DNA from 2 places in the Candidatus Alistipes pullistercoris genome. Region 1 is predicted to be linked to the other one. Evidence: riboswitches for the same ligand, from Rfam matches in the RefSeq annotation. Region 1 holds a riboswitch; the other holds the start of a gene.

The links. A riboswitch is a leader RNA that binds a small molecule or an ion and turns the genes downstream of it on or off. The one in region 1 is predicted to bind cobalamin.
Region 2: it holds a riboswitch for cobalamin, as region 1 does, so the genes downstream of both, PGR91_RS12785 (threonine/serine ThrE exporter family protein) here and PGR91_RS11525 (ribonucleoside triphosphate reductase) in region 1, are expected to answer to the same signal.

What each region holds. Positions count from the first base shown of each region.
Region 1 covers NZ_JAQDED010000009.1:81,720-87,208, reverse strand. Annotated here, with positions in the region: gene PGR91_RS11530 (anaerobic ribonucleoside-triphosphate reductase activating protein) at 2-634, opposite strand; gene PGR91_RS11525 (ribonucleoside triphosphate reductase) at 636-2,768, opposite strand; cobalamin riboswitch at 2,883-3,090, opposite strand; gene def (peptide deformylase) at 3,268-3,825, opposite strand; gene PGR91_RS11515 (diaminopimelate dehydrogenase) at 3,853-4,749, opposite strand; gene ruvX (Holliday junction resolvase RuvX) at 4,761-5,195, opposite strand.
Region 2 covers NZ_JAQDED010000012.1:39,985-45,473, forward strand. Annotated here, with positions in the region: gene PGR91_RS12775 (MFS transporter) at 1-1,109, shown strand, start outside; gene PGR91_RS12780 (methylated-DNA--[protein]-cysteine S-methyltransferase) at 1,117-1,650, shown strand; gene PGR91_RS12785 (threonine/serine ThrE exporter family protein) at 1,679-3,076, opposite strand; cobalamin riboswitch at 3,220-3,420, opposite strand; partial or broken gene PGR91_RS13620 (hypothetical protein) at 3,934-4,215, opposite strand; gene PGR91_RS12795 (ABC transporter permease) at 4,464-5,489, shown strand, end outside.

The DNA of each region.
Region 1 (5,489 bases):
GTTACCGTTCCGGCGGGTAGTCCGACAGGATGCCGCTCGTATGGCGGAATTGCTGGAAAACGAGCGGGTCGCCGGCGAATCGGGCCGAAAGTTCTTCCCGGACGGCGTCGTCGTGGACGCCCGGAATCAGCGTCGTGCGGAACCGGTAGTCGATCCCGCTGTCGCGCAGCAGGTCGATCGACCGTTGCACGTTGTCCATCTGGCGGTCGGTGACGGCCGGATAGATTTTCGCGTAGTGTTCGCGGTCGGGGATCGTTTTGATATCCATGGCCACGCAGTCGACCAGTCCCATGTCGATCAGGGCGGACAATAGTTCCGTATTCGTCCCGTTGGTATCGAGCTTGATCCGGTATCCGAGTCCTTTGACTCTTTCCAGAAAGCCGGTCAGTCCGGGGTGCAGGGTCGGCTCGCCGCCGGTTACGACGACTCCTTCGATCCACTCCCTGCGCCGCCGCAGGTAGTCGAGAATGACCGTTTCGGACAGATCGGGTAGGTGATCGGTCAGCGAGGGGAGCACCAGCGACGGGTTGTGGCAGTAGTCGCACCGGAAATTGCATCCTTTGGTGAATACGACGGCCGAAAGTACTCCCTCCCAATCGATCAGACTCTGTTTGACAAAACCTCCGATTCGCATGTCAGATCGCTGTTTCGTGGACGATCCGGTGGTCGAACAGCTTGCGGTCGGCGAACTCCTCCCGTTTCCCGTCGTTCCACTGGCTTACCGGGCGCATGTATCCGACGATACGGCTGTATACTTCCGCCTTGCCGCCGCATTTGGGACAGATGAAATGTTCGCCGGACAGGTAGCCGTGCGAAGGACAGATGCTGAACGACGGCGACAGCGTGATGTAGGGCAGCCGGAACCGGCCGGTCACGCGGCGCACCATGTCTCGGGCGGCTGCGGGCGATACGGCGCTTTCGCCGGTGAAGACGTGGAACACCGTTCCCCCGGTGTACAACGCTTGTAGCGGATCCTGCATTTCGAGCGCTTCGTACAGGTCGTCGGTAAAGTTTACCGGCAGGTGGGTCGAATTGGTGTAGTAAGGCTTGGCGCCTTTCAGTAGTCGGTCGGCTTGGTTCGCCGTGATGATATCCGGATAACGCTTGGTATCGAGCATCGCGAACCGGTAGGCGGTGCTTTCGGCCGGAGTGGCTTCGAGGTTGTAGATATTGCCGGTTTCCTCCTGGAATACGGCCAGCGCGTCCCGCATGAAGCGCATCGTTTTTTGGGCGAATGCCGCGCCCTCTTCGGTGGCGATTCCGACGCCGAGGAAGTTCAGACAGCATTCGTTCATCCCGTTGATGCCGATCGTCGAGAAGTGGTTTTTCCAATAGCAGCCGAAACGGTCGTGGATGTGGCGCAGGTAGAATTTCGAATAGGGATAGAGTCCCTTTTCGGTGTAGCGCTCGATGACCTTGCGTTTGGTTTCGAGGCTTTCGCGGGCCAGCTCCATCAGGTGGCGCAGCCGTTCGAAAAACGACTTCTCGGACCCCGATTCGTAGCCGAGTCGCGGCAGGTTGATCGTCACGACGCCGACCGACCCGGTCAGCGGGTTCGACGCGAACAGTCCGCCGCCGCGCTTGATTAGTTCCCGTTTGTCGAGCCGCAGCCGGCAGCACATGCTGCGCACGTCGTCGGGTTTCATGTCCGAGTTGACGAAGTTCGAGAAGTAGGGGATGCCGTACTTGGCGGTCATCTGCCAGATGCCGTCGTAATCGGGATTTTCCCAATCGAAATCGGGCGTGATGTTGTAGGTCGGGATCGGGAACGAGAACAGGCTGCCCGCCGCGTCCCCTTCGTACATCACCTCGGCGAAGGCCTTGTTGAGCAGCGTCATTTCGGGCTGAAAATCGCCGTAGGTCTCCTCTTTTACTTCGCCGCCGCAAACCACCGGCTCGTTTTTCAGGAAGTCGGGGACGGTCAGATCCATCGTGATGTTCGTGAACGGAGTCTGGAAACCGACCCGCGTCGGAACGTTCAGGTTGAACAGGAATTCCTGCAAGCACTGTTTGACCTGCGCGTAGTCGAGCCCGTCGTAGCGGACGTAGGGCGCGAGGAAGGTGTCGAAATTCGAGAAGGCCTGCGCGCCGGCCGCTTCGCCCTGCATCGTGTAGAAGAAGTTGACGATCTGTCCGAGCGCTGTCCGCAGGTGCCGGGCCGGCGCGCTCTGCGCTTTGCCTTCGACTCCTTTGAACCCGGTCGTCAATAGGTCTTTCAGATCCCAGCCGACGCAGTAGACGCTCAGGAAGCCCAAGTCGTGGATGTGCATAGCTCCGCTTTTGTGCGCGTCGGCGACCTCTTCGGAATAGAGCCGGCCGAGCCAGTACTGCGAAGTAATCATCGTCGAAATGTGCTGGTTGAGGCCTTGCAGCGAGTAGGCCGAATTGGCGCTTTCCTTGACCCGCCAGTCGTCCTGCGACAGGTAGTCGTCCATCACGTCGAGGTTCGAAAACAGCTCTTTCGATTCGCGGAGCTGTTCGTGCTGCCGACGGTAGAGCATGTAGTTTTTCAGCAGCGCGAAATCGCCGCGACGGTACAGCGCCTGTTCGACGGCGTCCTGCACCTGTTCGACGTGCGGCGTCTGTTCGGCGCTGTTTTTTTCGAGCGAGGCCACCACTTCGCTGCACAGCCGGCGGGCTTCTTTGCGGTTCGGCACACCGGAGGCCCGCATGGCCTTGAAGATCGCCTGTTCGATTTTCTCCGGACTGAACGGGGCGATCTCGCCCGTCCGTTTTACGATTTGCCGTAAATGAGTCTGTCCATTCATCTTGTTTGAATTTTAAACAGTTAAACAATAAGATAAAATGGTAACTCCGGGAGGATAAAAGATATCGGGCCGCGTACGGAGGGCCCCGACATTCGATCGCTCTTCACCCGAAAGCTACAATGCAATTCATCCGGCAGGTCTTCTGACTTGTTCCGGGTCGCGCGCCTTCCCATCGGGTAAACCGACAGTGGCATTCGGGTTTGCGCGGCCTTTGGCAGGAACTTACAGCTACGGGGATAGTTCCCGACTTTCACGGGATTCCCTTTTGATCTCCTGCCGGGCGAGACGCCCGGCATCGAGAACCGAATGTTTTCACAAACATAGCGAATCGTTTCGACGGAAAACATTTTCGGCGGAATACTTATCAACAACTTATAAACCTATTCGATTAAACGGTTGGCTGTCATCGCCGAAAGCGACGAGGAAAGACGGTATGCAAAAAGGCCGCTCGCCCGAAACGGCGAACGGCCCTGAAAGAGATCCCGGAAACGGGCGGAAACTATTTTTTCACCAGTTTGCAGGGATAGTGCGCTTTGTATTTCCCTTTGGTCATCGCGGCCAGTTTGCTTTTCAGCAGAGTTCGGCGCAGCGGCGACACGTGGTCGATGAACAGTTTGCCGTCCAGGTGGTCGTACTCGTGCTGGATGACCCGCGCCGCGAAACCTTCGAACTCCTCGTCGTGCTCGACGAAATTTTCGTCCGCGTAGCGGATCCTGATCCGCGACGGCCTTTCGACCCGTTCGTTGATTCCCGGCAGGCTCAAACATCCTTCGTCGAACGGAACGGCGTCGCCGGAGCGTTCGTAGATGTGCGCGTTGATAAAGGCTTTTTTAAAACCGGCCAGGCTCGGATCCTTGTCGGCGTTCACCGAAGCGTCGACCACGAAGATCCGGATGTTGCGGCCCACCTGCGGGGCGGCCAGTCCGACTCCGTCGGCTTCGTACATGGTTTCCCACAGGTTTTCGAGAAATTTGTCCAGTTCCGGATAATCTTTGGCGATGTCTTCGGATTCTTTGCGCAAAACCGCCGAACCGTAAATATAAATCGGAAGTAACATATCGTTCGTTTGCTGTTTTTAATCCTGTTATACCAGATGCCGGATCAGTTCCGTCCGGTCTCCGGGAAGCAGGTCGATCATCGGGATTTCGATCAGCGTGTAGCATCCCGGTTTCTGCAACATAGAAGCCCGCGCCGAGGAGACCAGTATCTGGGCCGTAAGCGCCGGATTGTTGATCTTCATATTGAATTCGAACAGTTGGTTCTGCGTTTTGCCCGAAACGCCCTTGCGCGTCAGGTTGACGCCATGTCCCATGTCCAGCAGCGCGTCCACGCTCTGCACCCGCATCACGTGCGTCTCGTCGTGTACGAAATAGGCGTCTTTTTTGATCGCGTCGGCCACCTTGTCGAAATCGTAGCCCTCTTTCAGCTCGATGTAAACCATCCTCCGGTGAATGCCCGTCCCGGTCGGAATCGTCATCGACAACGCGGCTTTAACCCCGTCGATCGCCTTGACGGCTACGGTGTGACCCATGCTCATGCCGGGGCCGAAGTTCGTGTAAGTAATCCCTTTCGGGGCGCAGGCTTCGAGCAGAGCGCGCACCACCGAGTCGCTGCCCGGGTCCCAGCCGGCCGACATGATCGAAACGGCGCCGTGCTGCGCGGCCGCCTTGCCGAGCGTCGCGTGCTGTTCGGCGACCTGCGTATGGATGTCGAAACTGTCCACCGTGTTGATCCCTTTCTCGAGCAATTTCAGCGCGAAGCTCTGTACGCTGCGGCTCGGTGTGCAGAGGATCGCCACGTCGACTTTGCCGAGCGATTCGATTTCGGTGGCTACCGTATAGTTTTTCAGTTCTTCGGGCACGTTCGCGGCGTCGCGGCGAATGATACCGGCGATTTCGAAGTCTTCGGCCGCCTGCAACGCCTCGAGGACGTATTTTCCAATGTTGCCATATCCGACGATGGCTGCTCTGATCTTTTTCATCTTCTATTGTGTTATTTATTTGTTAAATGATTGTCCCGCGAATCGAGGTATCCTTGCAGGATGATCGTTGCGCTGATGCGGTCGACCAGCCCTTTGTCCTCGCGGCGGCGTTTTTTCGGAACGCCGCCGTCGATCATCGCCCGTAGCGCCAGCCTCGAGGTGAACCGCTCGTCGAACAGTTCGATCCGCATCGCAGGCATCTCTTTGCGCAGCTTCTCGACGAACGGGCGGATGTAGGTATAGGACTCCGACGGCAACCCGTCCATCTGCAGCGGCATGCCGATTACGATCGCGTCCACCGCGTTGGCCGCGGCGTAGCTCTTGACGTAGTCCATCAGCGTATGGGTCGGAACGGTGTCGAGGGCGTTGGCGATGATCTGCAACGGGTCGGTCACGGCAAGGCCCGTCCGTTTGCGTCCGTAATCGATAGCCAGTATTCTCCCCATATGCGACGATAATCCGTTGAATGATCCGATTGCTGCGTCCGGCCGCCTTGCCCGCAACGTTTCCATGGGACTCTCCCGGGGGCGTTTGGTGATTCCCTGGTAGATATCCGGCTGGTTTATAGCTTGATCCGCAGACGGACTAGCGGGCGACAGACGGCATGAAACGCGCGTTATTCTGTGCAAAGTTAAGAAAAAAACTTATCTTTGTTTTGCATTCTGGAGATTATGTGTTTTCCGGACGATCCCGCTGCGATCGCAATACGGAAACCGCGAGGCGGACGAAAGACGCGTGAA
Region 2 (5,489 bases), on a different contig from region 1:
TTCCGGCGGTCTATCCGCTTCTCAAAGAGAAATTCGGCTTTACATTCGCACAAATCGGCGTCATCACGCTGGTTTTTCAGATGACTTCGTCGCATTTGCAGCCTTTCGCCGGACGTCTGGCGGACCGTCATCCGAGGCCCTACTCGCTAGCCGTAGGGATGTGTTTCACGCTGGCCGGACTGCTCGCGCTGTCCGTAGCCCCCGGCTTTGTCTTTATTTTGGCGGCGGTCGGCCTGATCGGCTGCGGTTCGTCGGTTTTCCATCCCGAATCCTCGCGGGTAGCGCAGCTCGCCTCGGGCGGGCGCAAAGGACTGGCACAGTCGATCTTTCAGGTCGGCGGCAACGCGGGAAGCGCTATGGGGCCGTTGTTGGCGGCTTTGATCGTGATTCCGTTCGGTCAGGCTTCGATCGGCTGGTTCGCATTGGCCGCGCTGCTGGCTATTTTCATACTTATTAAGATCGGGAACTGGTACAAACGGCGGCTGGCCGTAGCGGCACGCAAGACCGTCGCAACGGCGGCGGCGCCGGCTCACGGACTTACGAAGCGAAAAATCCGGGCCGCGCTCATTATCCTGGGCGTATTGGTATTTTCGAAATATTTTTACATCGCCTGTATGACCAACTATTTCACGTTCTTTTTGATGGATAAATTTTCGATGTCGGTACAGAGGGCGCAGTACTGTCTTTTCGCATTTCTGGCGGCTTCGGCGGTCGGAACATTCTTCGGCGGGCCGCTGGGCGACCGCATCGGACGGAAATACGTGATCTGGGGTTCCATTCTGGGGGCCGCTCCCTTCACGCTGATGCTTCCCTATGCCAACCTGGCCTGCACCATCGTACTGGCGGTCGTGATCGGCCTTGTCATCTCGTCGGCGTTTTCGGCGATTCTGGTCTATGCGACCGACCTGATGCCGGGAAAGGTCGGCATGATCGCCGGAGTATTTTTCGGACTGATGTTCGGGCTGGGGGGACTCGGTTCCGCCTTTTTCGGCTGGCTGGCGGACAAAACCAGCATCGAGTATATTTTTCAGATCAGTACGTTGTTGCCTTTGCTGGGTGTAATAACGGGCTTTCTGCCTAATATCGAATCGAAGAAAACCAATAAATAAATCAGCGATGCAGTACACTTTTAAATACCGGTCGCCCCTCGGCGGGATCACGATCGCAGCCGACGACGAAGGCCTGACAGGGCTGTGGTTCGACGGGCAGAAATACTTTGCCGACACGCTGTCGGCCCGGCACGAAGAGAAAATGCTGCCGGTATTCGGGCAGGTCAGGGAATGGTTGGACTGTTATTTCGGCGGCGGCATCCCCGGTTTTACGCCGCCGGTGCACCTACAAGGTTCGCCGTTTCGGCTCGCCGTCTGGGACGTGCTGCGGCAAATCCCGTACGGGGAAACCGTCACTTACGGGGAGATCGCGCGGGAGATCGCCCGGCGACAGGGAGTACGGAACGTATCGGCGCAGGCCGTAGGCGGCGCCGTGGGGCACAATCCCGTCAGCATCGTCGTGCCCTGCCACCGCGTCGTCGGGAGCAACGGAAGCCTGACGGGTTATGCGGGCGGCATTACGCGGAAAGTGCGGCTTCTGAATCTCGAACGGGCGGAAATGTCGGGATTGTTCGTTCCGAAAAAAGGGACCGCATTGTAGGCGGCCGGCCGCTGTCGCGTCTTCTCGTTTAGCCGATGTCCGTCAGGTTGACGAACTTACCGTGCAGCCTGCGCCGCTCGATGAGCAGTTTCAACTGTTTTTGACGTTTGGGAGTGATCCAGCGGCGTGCAAAAATGTTCGGGATGGCCACGCCGATAGCGATGCAAAGGATCATAAGCGAGGCCTGGATGGCATTGTTCATCGCTACGGTGACTTCGCCCACCACGCCGCGCATATCGATGAAAGCAAACAGCGCCCGATACATCAGCACGCCCGGGATCATCGGGATGACGCTGGGAATCGATAGGCAATGGTGAGGGGTGTGGAACCAATGCACCGCCCGCGTTACGATGATGCTGATAAGGGCCGAGCCGACCAAAGAACCGATTACTGGACCCATGTCCAGTCCGATATTGTGGTTGCTCGGGCCAAGATTGACAAAGTTGCGGGAGCAAACGGCGATGACGCCTCCTACGGCCACCACCCAGAGCAACCGGCGCGGGATATTGAAGATCATCGAAAATCCTACGGCCGATATGGCGGCCGCTACGGCGAATTCGAAATAGGTGTGATGCGGCGTCATGCTCAGATCCTTCACGAAGTTGTCGATCCCGCAGACGTGGATGGCCAGCGCGATGCCGAACGACATGGCGACCACGATGAGCAATGTATTGACGGCCCGTGTGATACCCACCTGCACGTAGTTATCCAGCATGTCGCTTACAAAATTAATCAGCGGGACGCCGGGGACGATGAAAAGAGCGCAGGCCATCAGCGGATGCCACGGCGTATCGGAATGGAGAACGGCATGGAGCGGTCCGGGCAGTGCGAGCGTCGATATAAACGTGGAAACCCATGCCAGCAACGTTGAGACGAAGGCGGCGACGGCAATATTCATAAAGTGATTGGAACCCAGATCATTGAGCACCGCACGCAAGCGGAACCCCAGGATAGCGGCCACCGAAGCGTAGAAGAAGGCCGGCCAGTCGCAACCGAACTGGATGCAGAACCCGCCGCAGGCGAATCCCGCGCCGACGGCTACCTGCCAGGGGGTGTAGTTACGTTTGCGGGTACGGATTTTTTCCAGCTCCTCCTCGTATTTTTCCAGCGAATAGTCCTCGCGGATGGCTCTCCAGGAGAGTTTGCTGACGGCGGAAATAGCAGTCATGTTGATGCCGTGTTTTTCGCAACTCTGGAATTTGGAAAACGAATGTTCTTCGTCGCCCAGGTTTACCATCAGCATGTTGTAGTTGATGTAAATATGCAGGTGTTCGTCGGGCAGTCCCAGGTAGGCCGCCGTGCGTTTCATGTTGCGCATGATGCGGCTCGTGTCCGCCGCGCTTTCCATCAATAGCTTGCCCGTACGCAGCAGCAGGTCGAGCTTCCGGTGCAAAAGTTTTTCCGAATACTGTGATGTCTTTTCCATAACCGCCTCTCTTTACATCCGACAAACCGGCATTGCCGTGCCGGTGTTCAAAAGTTCCACTACGACGCTGACATACTTTCTCATCCGTATATTTCTCAAAACGAGGATAATTTTTTTCGCTATTTTTCTAAACCCACGAGCAAAAACAGCCTTTTACGAACGGCAGGTCTTCTGACTGACTCCCGCTTTGAAACCTTCCCGGCCCCTTTCGAAACCAGTGGTATCGTATGATCAAAGCGTAAACGGAGCTTCACAGCAGCGGGACTGTCCGGGATTTTCACCCGATTCCCTTTTAATCCGGACGACAGAAAAGCGCCCCCGGAACCGATTCCGAGGCAAAGATAAGTTTTTAAAATTAATTAAAATAGATCCGCCGCGATATTTTAGGGCAACCTGCGAACTTTTTCGGGCGAGAAAGGCAAATAAAAAACTCCCTTCGGGAAGAGCGTTTTTCGAGGTTTGCGCGCCGGGACGGTCGCCGGAAAAGGTCATTCGGATTTGCCGATATATTCTTTGACGACCTCCCCGAAGATTTTAAGTCCTTTCTCGATCCGGTCTCCGGGTATATTGGAATAATTGATCCTGAGGATATTCTCTTTATGCTCGTTCGGAAAAAAGAGCTGCCCGGAACGAAAGCTATTTTTTTTCGAGGCATTTGTTTAAAATTTCGCGCGCCGAAATCCCTGTCGGAAGTTCGATCCAGATAAATAGTCCGCCTTCGGGCCGAATGAATCTTATGTTCGCGGGGAAGTAACGTTCGATGGATCCGACCGCAACGTCCCTGCGCCTTTTGTACACTTCGACTATCTTTCCGATATGCCGGTCGATGTCGTACCGTTGTAGATACCGGACGATGGTCATCTGGGCCATCGTATTGCAGGTCGGTTCCCTGTTTGACCAACCAGGACGTACTTGCGGATAACGTTCTTGTCTCCGGCGATCCAGCCGATCCGGAATCCGGGGCAGAAAATTTTAGAAAAACGTCCCGTGCACGGGACGTTGCCGGTCGTGTCGAAAGACTTTACCGACGGCAAAGACGCTCCTTCGAATCTTAGCTCGCCGTACGGATTGTCTTCCTGTACCGCGACGCCGTATTTCGAGGGCAGTCCGGCCAGTTTCTTGCGTCTTTCCAGGCTCCACGTTTTTCCATCCGTTCATTTTCAATCCATCCGACTTCCGAGCAGGTTCTTAACACTCTTTTGCCCTCATCTGTAAAGGATTCATTCAACAGTGTCCATTAATTTTACACACCCGGATCGAACCACACAACATAAAATCCTGTATTACAAACATTAGCACATCGCGGCATTATTTTCGAACATTGCTGTATCGATTGAAAAAGCACTCCGCCGGATCCAAAGCGGAAAAATAAAAACCGACGACCAATATGAGGGATCTGAACATCGCCATACGCTCGCTCTTCAAAAGGGGACGGCATAACGTAACAAAAATCGTCTCGCTGAGTATCGGATTGGCCATCGGTCTGGTACTGATTGCCAAGATCTATTTCGAACAATCCTACGACTCGTTTTATCCGAATGCGGATAGGATCTATCGTTTGACGGGCTACACGAGCAACGAAAACGAGTCGAAGGTCAGCGAATCCGTTTCGGCAATCGTCGCTCCGACCATGAAAGAGGAAGTACCGGGCATCGAAGCCGCAACCCGGCTGACCCATATCGGCGGAGACAGGAACAAATTCATAACGTCCGATAAGCGGCGCTACTCGATCGGCGGCATCCTGATGGCCGACAGTTGCCTGTTCGACGTGCTGCCGCGTCCGGTACTGTCGGGCGATCCGAAAAAGGTATTGGCCCGGCCCGGCTATGCGATGATTTCGCGCTCGTTCGCCGAAAAGCTCGGAGGAATCGACCGGGCAGAAGGCACGGTCATCGCTTCCGACAACAAACCGGAGATGACGCTGACCATCGGAGGCGTATTCGAAGATCCGCCGGAAAACTCGCACTTGCGCTACGACGTACTGGTCACATTGGAGGAAGCGGACGACGGAGGCTTCCTGGCCTGGTTCGGCCGCCACTACCTAACCTATGTGCTTCTGTCCCCCGGCGTCACGCCCGAAACCCTGCGTCCGGCCATCGACCGGATGCAACAAAAACACATCGTCCCCCAAGCCCTGCAAAATGCCGGCGTCGACCGATTGGCATTTTTCCTGAAACCTATAAGGGAAGTGCATACCGGCGAAGCCAATATCCGGAACATGACCGTCATGCTGGCGATCCTCGCTTTCGCGCTGCTGTTCACGGCCGTGATGAATTATATCCTGATTGCGATCTCGGCGATCGTGAACCGTAGCAAAGAAATCGCCCTGACTAAATCGTACGGCGCATCCGGGACCGACATCCACCGTATGACGATGTCGGAAACGCTGGTACATATGATTCTTTCGCTCACT